2 regions of the Streptomyces sp. NPDC001700 genome follow, and region 1 is predicted to be linked to the other one. Evidence: riboswitches for the same ligand, from Rfam matches in the RefSeq annotation. Region 1 holds a riboswitch; the other holds the start of a gene.
What was found. Region 1 has a riboswitch for thiamine pyrophosphate ahead of ACWC5C_RS15755 (thiamine ABC transporter substrate-binding protein). Riboswitches for the same ligand answer to the same signal wherever they lie in the genome.
Positions count from the first base shown of each region.

Region 1 (4,548 bases):
AGGGCGAGGACGCGAAGATCTCGATCCGCAGCATCCGCCGCAAGGCCAAGGAGTCCATCGACAAGCTGATCAAGGACGGCGAGGTCGGCGAGGACGAGGGCCGCCGTGCCGAGAAGGAGCTCGACGACCTCACCGCGAAGTACGTCGCGCAGGTGGATGAGCTGCTCAAGCACAAGGAAGCCGAGCTGCTCGAGGTCTGATGAACGACTCTTCCTGGGGGGCCCCACCACGCGCCGGACTCTGGGGACCGACTGATCAGGGCACCTCCCCCGGCTACGGCTGGGAGGTGCCCCCTTCTTCGGCGGGTCCCGCTTCGGCGGGTCCCGCGCACGACGTGGCCGAAGCGGCGCAGACTCGCCCCATGCCCACCGTGCCGCACGCAGGCGGCGACCCCGGCGACGCCGCCGGCCGTGACCGGGGGGCCGCCCGGCCGGGCGGCCCCTTGTTCCGCGATGAGCGTGAGCCTCGGCCCGGCCCCCGGCAGCAGCCCGCCGGGCAGCCGCCGACGCCCCCCGGCCCCGGCCCCGAGTCCGCCGGGAGCGCGCCCGGCAGCGGCGGCGGTCAGGGGACGAAGAAGAAGAGCGCGGGCCGCGATCTGCGCGCCGCGATAGGGGTGGGCGTCGGCCTCGGCGCGATCATCGTCGCCTCGCTCTTCATCTACAAGCCCGTGTTCATCGGCGTGATAGCGGTCGCCGTGGTCGTCGGGCTGTGGGAGCTGACCTCCCGGCTGGCCGAGCGGAAGGACATCCGGGTCCCCCTGGTGCCGCTCGCCGTCGGCGGTGTCGCCATGGTCGTCGCGGGCTATGTGCGCGGGGCGCAGGGCGCCTGGGTGGCGGTGTCGCTCACGGCGCTCGCCGTGCTCGTGTGGCGGATGACCGAGCCACCCGACAACTACCTCAGGGACGTCACGGCGGGCGTCTTCGCCGCCTTCTACGTGCCGTTCCTCGCCACCTTCGTGGCGCTCATACTGGCCGCCGAGCACGACGGCCCGCAGCGGGTGCTGACCTTCCTGCTGCTGACGGTGGTGAGCGACACCGGCGCGTACGCGGTCGGCTGGCGCTTCGGCAAGCATCCGCTCGCGCCCCGCATCAGCCCCGGCAAGACCCGCGAGGGGCTGATGGGCGCGGTGGCGTTCGCGATGGTCGTGGGGGCGCTGTGCATGCAGTACCTCATCAGGGACGGCGTGTGGTGGCAGGGGCTGCTGCTCGGCCTCGCCGTCGCGGTCAGCGCGACCCTGGGGGACCTCGGCGAGTCCATGATCAAGCGTGACCTCGGCATCAAGGACATGGGCAAGCTGCTGCCCGGCCACGGCGGGATCATGGACCGGCTCGACTCGCTGCTGCCCACCGCGCCCGTGGTGTGGCTGCTGTTCGTGATCTTCGTGGGCGGCGGCTGAGCCGTCCGTACCGAACAGGGCTGTTCAGGGCCCCGCGCCGCCCGTGGCGCGGGGCCTTCCGCGTGTCTGCGACACTGGTACGGCCATGCCTAAGCCCGGAGAACTCACTTTCGCCGTGCCGCGTGGGGCCAAGAAGCCCCCGCGGCATCTCGCCGACCTCACCCCCGCCGAGCGCCGCGAGGCCGTCGCCGCCCTCGGGGAGAAGCCCTTCCGGGCCGGGCAGGTGTCGCGTCACTACTTCGCCCGCTACACCGACGACCCCGCCCAGTGGACCGACATCCCGGCCGCCGCGCGCGAGAAGCTGGCGACGGAGCTGCTGCCGGACCTGATGAGCGTGGTGCGGCACATCAGCTGCGACGACGACACCACCCGCAAGACCCTGTGGCGGCTCTTCGACGGCACGCTCGTCGAGTCCGTGCTGATGCGCTACCCGGACCGGGTCACCATGTGCATCAGCTCCCAGGCGGGCTGCGGCATGAACTGCCCGTTCTGCGCCACCGGCCAGGCGGGTCTGGACCGCAATCTGTCGACCGCCGAGATCGTGCACCAGATCGTCGACGGGATGCGGGCCCTGAGGGATGGAGAGATCCCGGGCGGCCCGGCCCGGCTGTCCAACATCGTCTTCATGGGCATGGGCGAGCCGCTGGCCAACTACAACCGGGTCATCGGCGCCATCCGCAGGCTCACCGACCCCGAGCCGGACGGCCTCGGGCTGTCCCAGCGCGGCATCACCGTCTCGACCGTGGGGCTGGTCCCGGCGATGCTGCGGTTCGCCGACGAGGGCTTCAAGTGCCGCCTCGCGGTCTCCCTCCACGCGCCCGACGACGAGCTGCGCGACACCCTCGTCCCGGTCAACACCCGCTGGAAGGTGCGCGAGGTGCTGGACGCGGCGTGGGAGTACGCGGAGAAGTCCGGCCGCCGGATCTCCATCGAGTACGCCCTGATCAGGGACATCAACGACCAGGCCTGGCGCGGCGATCTGCTCGGCCGGCTGCTCAAGGGCCACCGGGTCCACGTCAACCTCATCCCGCTCAACCCGACGCCCGGCTCCAAGTGGACGGCGTCCCGGCCGGAGGACGAGAAGGCGTTCGTGGCGGCCCTGGAGCGGCACGGGGTGCCGGTGACCGTCCGGGACACCCGGGGGCAGGAGATCGACGGGGCGTGCGGTCAGTTGGCGGCCACGGAGCGCTGACCACCGGCTGATACGGTGCCTTCGCACAACCCGTCGTACAACCATCCCGTAGTGACGGACAACTGAACATTCCGACAGGGGAGCGCGACAGCGCTGAGAGTGCGGCACGGCCGCAGACCCTCCAACCTGATCCGGGTCATACCGGCGTAGGGAGTCAGCCTCACCATGAACAGCCATCTTCGGCGTGCGCTCACCGCCGCCCTCGTCGGCTCCCTCGGCACCGGCGTCCTCAGCGGCTGCGGCGGAGGTGCGGCGGAGGGCAAGGACTCCAAGACCGTCACCCTGGTCTCGCACGATTCGTTCGCGGCGTCCAAGGCGGTCCTCAAGGAGTTCACCCGCACCACCGGCTACAAGGTGCGGGTGCAGGCCGGGGGCGACGCGGGGGCGGCCGTCAACCAGGCGATCCTGTCCAAGGGCCATCCGCAGGGCGATGTGTTCTTCGGCGTCGACAACACCCTCCTCTCCCGCGCGCTGGACAATGAATTGTTCACCCCGTACGAGGCGAAGGGCCTGGACAAGGTCCCGGCCGCGCACCAGCTCGACCAGGCGAAGCATCGCGTCACCCCGGTCGACTACGGCGACATCTGCGTCAACTACGACCGCGCGTACTTCGCCGAGAAGAAGCTCGCGCCGCCGAAGACGTTCGCCGATCTGACCAAGCCCGCGTACAAGAACCTCCTGGTCACCGAGAACGCCGCCACCTCGTCCCCCGGCCTCGCCTTCCTGCTCGGCACCGCCGCCCGCTACGGCGACGACGGCTGGCGGGACTACTGGAAGAAGCTGCGGGCCAATGGCGTCGAGGTGGTCGACGGCTGGGAGCAGGCGTACTACGACCGCTTCTCCGGCTCGGCGGGCGGCGCCAAGGGCGACAAGCCGCTCGTCGTCTCGTACGCCTCCAGCCCGCCCGCCGAGGTGGCCGACGCGAAGTCGAAGCCCGCCAAGGCCCCGACCGGGGTGGCGGAGGGCACCTGCTTCCGGCAGACGGAGTTCGCCGGGCTGCTTGAGGGCGCGGGCAACACCAAGGGGGGCAAGGCGCTGCTGGACTTCCTGCTGACCAAGCGCTTCCAGGAGGACGTACCGCTGAACATGTACGTCAATCCGGTGCGCGAGGACGCGAAGCTGCCGGAGATCTTCACCCGGTACGGGGCCAAGGTCGCCGATCCGGCCACGCTGCCCCCGCGCAAGATCGCCAAGAACCGTGAGCCCTGGGTCAAGGCATGGTCCTCGCTCGTTCTGTAGCGCCTCGCGAGAAGGGTGCGGGGAGGAGCGTCCGCGGTGCCGCCGTGCGGTTCGCCCTTATGGCCATCCCGCTCGCCTTCTTCGGCGTCTTCTTCGCGTATCCGGTGGCCGCGATCGTCACCCGCGGGCTGCGCGCCGACGGCCGCTGGCACCTCGGGCGGATACCCGAGGTGCTGGGCGATCCGTCCGTCTTGCACACCCTGTGGTTCACCGGCTGGCAGGCGGCCGCGTCGACCGGGCTGACGCTGGCGGTCGCGCTGCCCGGCGCGTATGTCTTCGCCCGCTTCGACTTCCCCGGCAAGGGGCTGCTGCGCGCCGTGGTGACCGTGCCGTTCGTGCTGCCGACCGTGGTCGCCGGATCGGCGTTCCTGGGGCTGCTCGGCCGGGGCGGGCTGCTGGACGAGCTGTGGGGGATACGGCTGGACACCAGCGTCTGGGCGATCCTGCTGGCCCACGTCTTCTTCAACTACGCGGTGGTCGTCCGCACCGTCGGCGGGCTGTGGGCGCAGCTCGATCCGCGTCAGGAGGAGGCCGCCCGGGTGCTCGGCGCGAGCCGCCTCGCCGCCTGGCGCCGGGTCACCCTGCCCGCGCTGGGGCCCGCCGTGGCCGCCGCCGCGCTGATGGTCTTCCTGTTCACGTTCACCTCCTTCGGGGTGATCCAGATCCTCGGCGGCCCGCGCTACGCCACCCTGGAGGTGGCCATCTACCGGCAGACCGCGCA
Region 1 covers NZ_JBSFGE010000007.1:121,290-125,837, reverse strand. The annotation lists gene frr (ribosome recycling factor) at 1-200, shown strand, start outside; gene ACWC5C_RS15765 (phosphatidate cytidylyltransferase) at 200-1,396, shown strand; gene rlmN (23S rRNA (adenine(2503)-C(2))-methyltransferase RlmN) at 1,482-2,588, shown strand; TPP riboswitch at 2,655-2,758, shown strand; gene ACWC5C_RS15755 (thiamine ABC transporter substrate-binding protein) at 2,754-3,827, shown strand; gene ACWC5C_RS15750 (ABC transporter permease) at 3,887-4,548, shown strand, end outside.

Region 2 (4,548 bases), on a different contig from region 1:
CCGGCAGGACGCAGCGGGACCTCAGACCGGCGGGGCCGAGGGTGCCACCTCGGCGGGCCCCGTCCTGAGGTGGGCGGCGCCCGAGCGCACCGCCCACGCGAACACGCCGAACGCGAGGACGCCCACCGCGATCGTGTCGTACGGCGCGGGCAGGTGGCCGGAGCCGCCGAAGGAGCCCAGCCACGACAGCAGGGTCAGCGCGGCCAGGTGGAAGACGAACCAGGCCCCGTGCCGCAGCTCGCCGAGGGCCGGAAGCCCTTCGGTGCCACGCCGCTGGAGCAGGAACAGCGGGACCCCGATCAGTACGAGGGGCAGTGCGAGCCGCAAATCGTGCCAGCCGGACCAGAACACGAACTCGCTGGCCACCACGAAGCTGAGCGGGGCGATCCAGCGCACCCCCGGCACCTGCCCGTCCATCCGGGGCACTCCCCGCTCCCGGTCGTGGGCCCGGAACACCGCGACGGCCACCGCCGAGGCCCCGTAGATGAGCAGATACATATCGCCCATCACGCTCACGATGTCCTGCCAGCCACCGAACGGCAGCATGAAGATCACGATGACCGCGAGGTTGAACAGCAGCGCCCGGTGTGCCACGCCGGAGCCGGGGTCGATGCGCATGAAGAAGCGGGGCAGCAGGCCGTTCTTGGCCAGGGCGTAGGTGTGCCGGGCGTTGACCGCCACCCCGACGTAGGCGGAGCCGCCCGGGGAGATCACGGCGTCCGCGTACAGCAGCGTGGCCAGCCAGTGCAGATTGAGGATGAGGGCGAGCTGCCCGAACGGCGACTCGAAGTTGACGCCCTGCCAGCCGTGGGCCAGCGCCGAGTCCGGCACGGTGTACAGGAACGCCAGTTGGAGCCCGAGGTAGACCAGCACCGCGAGGCCGATCCCGGTGAGCACCGCGGCCGGGACGGAACGGCGCGGATTGCGGGCCTCACCGGAGAAGTCCAGCGGGGCCTGGAACCCGTTCACGGAGTACACGATGCCGCCACCGGCGAGGGCGGTGAGGCAGGCCGCGTAGCCGTACGGGGCGAAACCGCCGTGTTCCGTGAGGCGCCCGGAGTGGGTGCCCGACAGGAACAGCGCGATGACGGTCACCACGGGGATGACGACCTTGAACACCGACACCAGGTTGTTGAGCCGGGCGAATATCCGCACCGCGAACCAGTTGAGCGCGGTGAGTACGACGCTCAGCACGACGGCCACGCCGAGGCCCGGGAGGGTGAGCCTGCCGCCGTCGTAGATCCCGGGCAGATAGTGCGCGGCGTACTGCATGATCGCGCTGATCTCCGCGGCCGTACCGCCGACGGACAGCACGACGGACCAGCCGACCATCGTGCCGACCAGCCGCCCGCTCGCGTACAGCGGCCACCGCACGGTGCCGCCGCCCTCCGGGCGGGTGGCGCCCAGCTCCACCATGACCAGGGCGATCAGGGCGCACAGCGCTCCCGCCGCGATCCAGGAGAGCAGCGCGGCGGGCCCGGCGGTCTGGGCGGCGTACAGGGCGGCGAACAGCCAGCCGGAGCCGAGGATGTTGGAGAACCCGATCGCGGTCAGGCCCCAGAAGCCGAGGTCCTTGTGGAGTCTGCGTTCCTCGGCGAGCACCGCCGGGGCGGCGATGGACTCCGCTGGCTGGTTCTGCGGCACGTGGCACTTCTCCTCGGTGGTGCGGTTGGTCGAAAAGCCCAGGGTGCCACGCACACCGTGGGACTCGGTGGCCGGATGCCGTGTGACGTGCGGATATGGGCCGCTTTCACCGACGAAACGCGGCCTCAATGAGCCGTACGGCGGCGCATCCTGAGCGGGGTGTAGACGAGGAGCGCCGCGAGGAAGGCGGCGTAGTAGGCGAGGTCGGCGCCGTGCAGCGCGGCCGCCACCGGGCCGGTGTACAGGGTGGTGTCCATGAACGGCACCGCGGCGGCGAACGCGGCGCCGAACGCCAGCAGTGCGGGCCACCACGGCTGCGGGCGGGCGCTCTCGGCGGCCAGGTCGATGGGCGCGCCGCCCCGGGCCCGCGCGCGGGCGAACCAGTCGACGGCCACGACCGCGACGAACCCGGGGATCCAGTAGCCGACGAACAGCAGCACGTTCTGGAAGCGGGCGGTGGTGTCGGCGGCGTGCATCCACAGCACCAGCGGGAAGCCGAGCACGGCCGCGAGGGCGGCGGCCAGCGGGCGGGGGATGCGGACACCGGCGGTCTGCAGGGCCAGTGAGCCGCTGTAGTCGTTCATGGCGTTGCTGCACAGCGCGGCCAGCGCCACGGCCAGCAGCCCGAACGCGCCGAGCGCCCCGCCGCCCAGCGCCTCGTCCACGCCACGGGCGGTCTGGTCGGTGAAGACGGAGGCCCCCCACAGCCCGAGCGCCTGGACCGCCACGAAGGACACGGTGACGCCGGACAGCGTGCACCAGAACATCCGCGTCCGGGAGGTGGCGCGGGGCAGATAGCGGCTGAAGTCGCTGGCGTACGGCGCCCACGACAGCGCCAGGCTCAGGGCGATCGTGCTGGTCAGGACGAACGCGCCGAGGCGGTCGGCGCCATGGGCCGAGCCGCTGGTGGCGGGGTGGACACCGTCGAGCAGCTTGACGGCCAGGGCGGTGAACGCGGCGGCGAGGACGAAGGTCATCAGCTTCTGCATCCGGTGGACGGCCTCGTAGCCCAGCACCCCGAGGGCCCCCTGCGCGGCCATCATGAGCAGCACGCCGAGCCAGAACGGCAGCCCGCACAGCCGGGCCAGCGCGTCACCGCCGAACAGGCCGATCAGCGCGTCCCAGGCGATCGACGACAGCCACTGCAGGACACCGGGCACGCTGACGGCACGGCCGAACGCCAGCCGCGCCAGGGGCAGCTGCCCGGCTCCGGTCAGACTGCCCCAGGTGCCCAGATACGCGGTGGGTACGGCGCCGATGAGGGTGCCCAGGACGACGGCGGCCAGCGCGGTGGCGAAGTCCAGGCCGAGGCCGATGCCGACGGTGCCGGTGAACACGCCGGTCATGGTCAGGTTCGGGGCGAACCACACGGTGAACAGGCGCCCCGGTCCGCCGTAGCGGTGGCTTTCCGGGACCGGCGCGATACCGCGCGCCTCGACGCGCAGATCACCGGGCGCGGTGGGCATCCGCCCGTCGAAGACGGATTCCGCGCCGGTGGGCGCCGGTTCGGTGGCAGCATGCGGCAATGGCATCGATGACATCCCTCCGCCAGTGCTAACTGGTTCAGGTTCGACGGGTGTGATCTCAGCCCCCGCGTGGGGGCACCCCGTGTCCGGTGGAGCGGGCCCACCCTAACCTCTCGCCACGTGGCCCGGGTCCCGGGGGCGGGTGCGGGCCGCCACCGGGCAGCTAGCGGGCCACTGGCGGGAGCGCGTCCAGGAACAGCGCCCCCGCCAGCACCGCGGCGCTTCCCCGGGGCGCGATGCCCGCGCCGCGCAGCTCGGCGTCGAGGGTGGCGAGGGCGGCGGCGCCCGGGGCCGTCGCGGTGCCGCCCGCCTCCAGCACCCCGCGCGCCCCGTCCTGCACCCGGCGGAGGGCGGGCGGCCCCGCCTGGTACAGCGGCCCGGTGTCCTGGAGGGTGCTCATCACGGTGAGCAGCGCGTCGAGCCGGGCCTGGGTCTCGGTGGCGCCCGCCGCACGGGTCCTGGACAGGACGTCCAGGGCGCGGCGCACATGCGGGAAGGCGGCGCGCGCCTCGCCGCGCGCACCCGCCGCCCCGTAGGTGGCGGACACCTGCGAGCCCGCCGATGGCCTGCGCGGGGCGCCCCGGTCGGTGTGGGTCGCGAGCTGCCGGGCGGTGGCGGTCACGTCGTGGGGTGTGGCGCCGGGAGTCAGGGCGGTGGCCGCCACCAGCAGCCCCAGCACCCACAGCGCGCCGTGGTGCAGTCGGCCGGTGGCCGAACCGGTGGGGCCACCGGCTCGGTCACCGGCCGTGCCGCCATCGGCCCGCGCCATGGTCCACTCGGCGCAGCGGCCGATGGCGCCCAGCTCCTCACGGAGCGCGCGCGTCGGCTCGCCGGGGCGGCGGGCGGCGGCGGCCATGGCCGCGAACCCGGGCGCCAGCGCCTTGGCCGCCCAGCGCAGCGCGAGCAGATCGGCGCCGGTGGCGCGGGCCTGGAGGTCGCGGGTGTCCGCGAGGCCCGGTTTCGGGGTCAGTTCCGCCTGGGAGATCAGGGCTCGTACGGCGGTCTGCGCCAGTGCCTCATCCATGGAACGCGTCGTGGGCATGGACAGAGGCTAGAGGGCGAACCTTTCCGGAACGTGGGATGTTCCTGTGACCCCGCTGTGGGCATCACCTCAGTGCGATTCGCGGGCGACGAACGAGCCGCGGGTGCCGCTGAGGAAGTCCAGTCCGGCGCCACGGTCAGCCTGTTCGACGTGGTCGCGGTAGATCTGCTCCCAGCCGCTGGTGGCCGGTGGCGCGGCGGCGGTGACCGGTTGCCGGGCGGCGAGTTCGTCGTCCGGTACGTCCAGCCGCAGCAGCCGCCGCTCGGTGTCCAGCTCGATCCAGTCGCCGGACCGCACCAGGCCCAGCGGGCCGCCCGCCGCCGACTCGGGCGCGAT
Region 2 covers NZ_JBSFGE010000008.1:308,172-312,719, reverse strand. The annotation lists gene ACWC5C_RS18175 (APC family permease) at 22-1,644, opposite strand; gene ACWC5C_RS18170 (purine-cytosine permease family protein) at 1,770-3,176, opposite strand; TPP riboswitch at 3,168-3,263, opposite strand; gene ACWC5C_RS18165 (triphosphoribosyl-dephospho-CoA synthase) at 3,334-4,212, opposite strand; gene ACWC5C_RS18160 (IlvD/Edd family dehydratase) at 4,282-4,548, opposite strand, start outside.
Region 2: another riboswitch for thiamine pyrophosphate. It lies ahead of ACWC5C_RS18170 (purine-cytosine permease family protein); the one in region 1 lies ahead of ACWC5C_RS15755 (thiamine ABC transporter substrate-binding protein).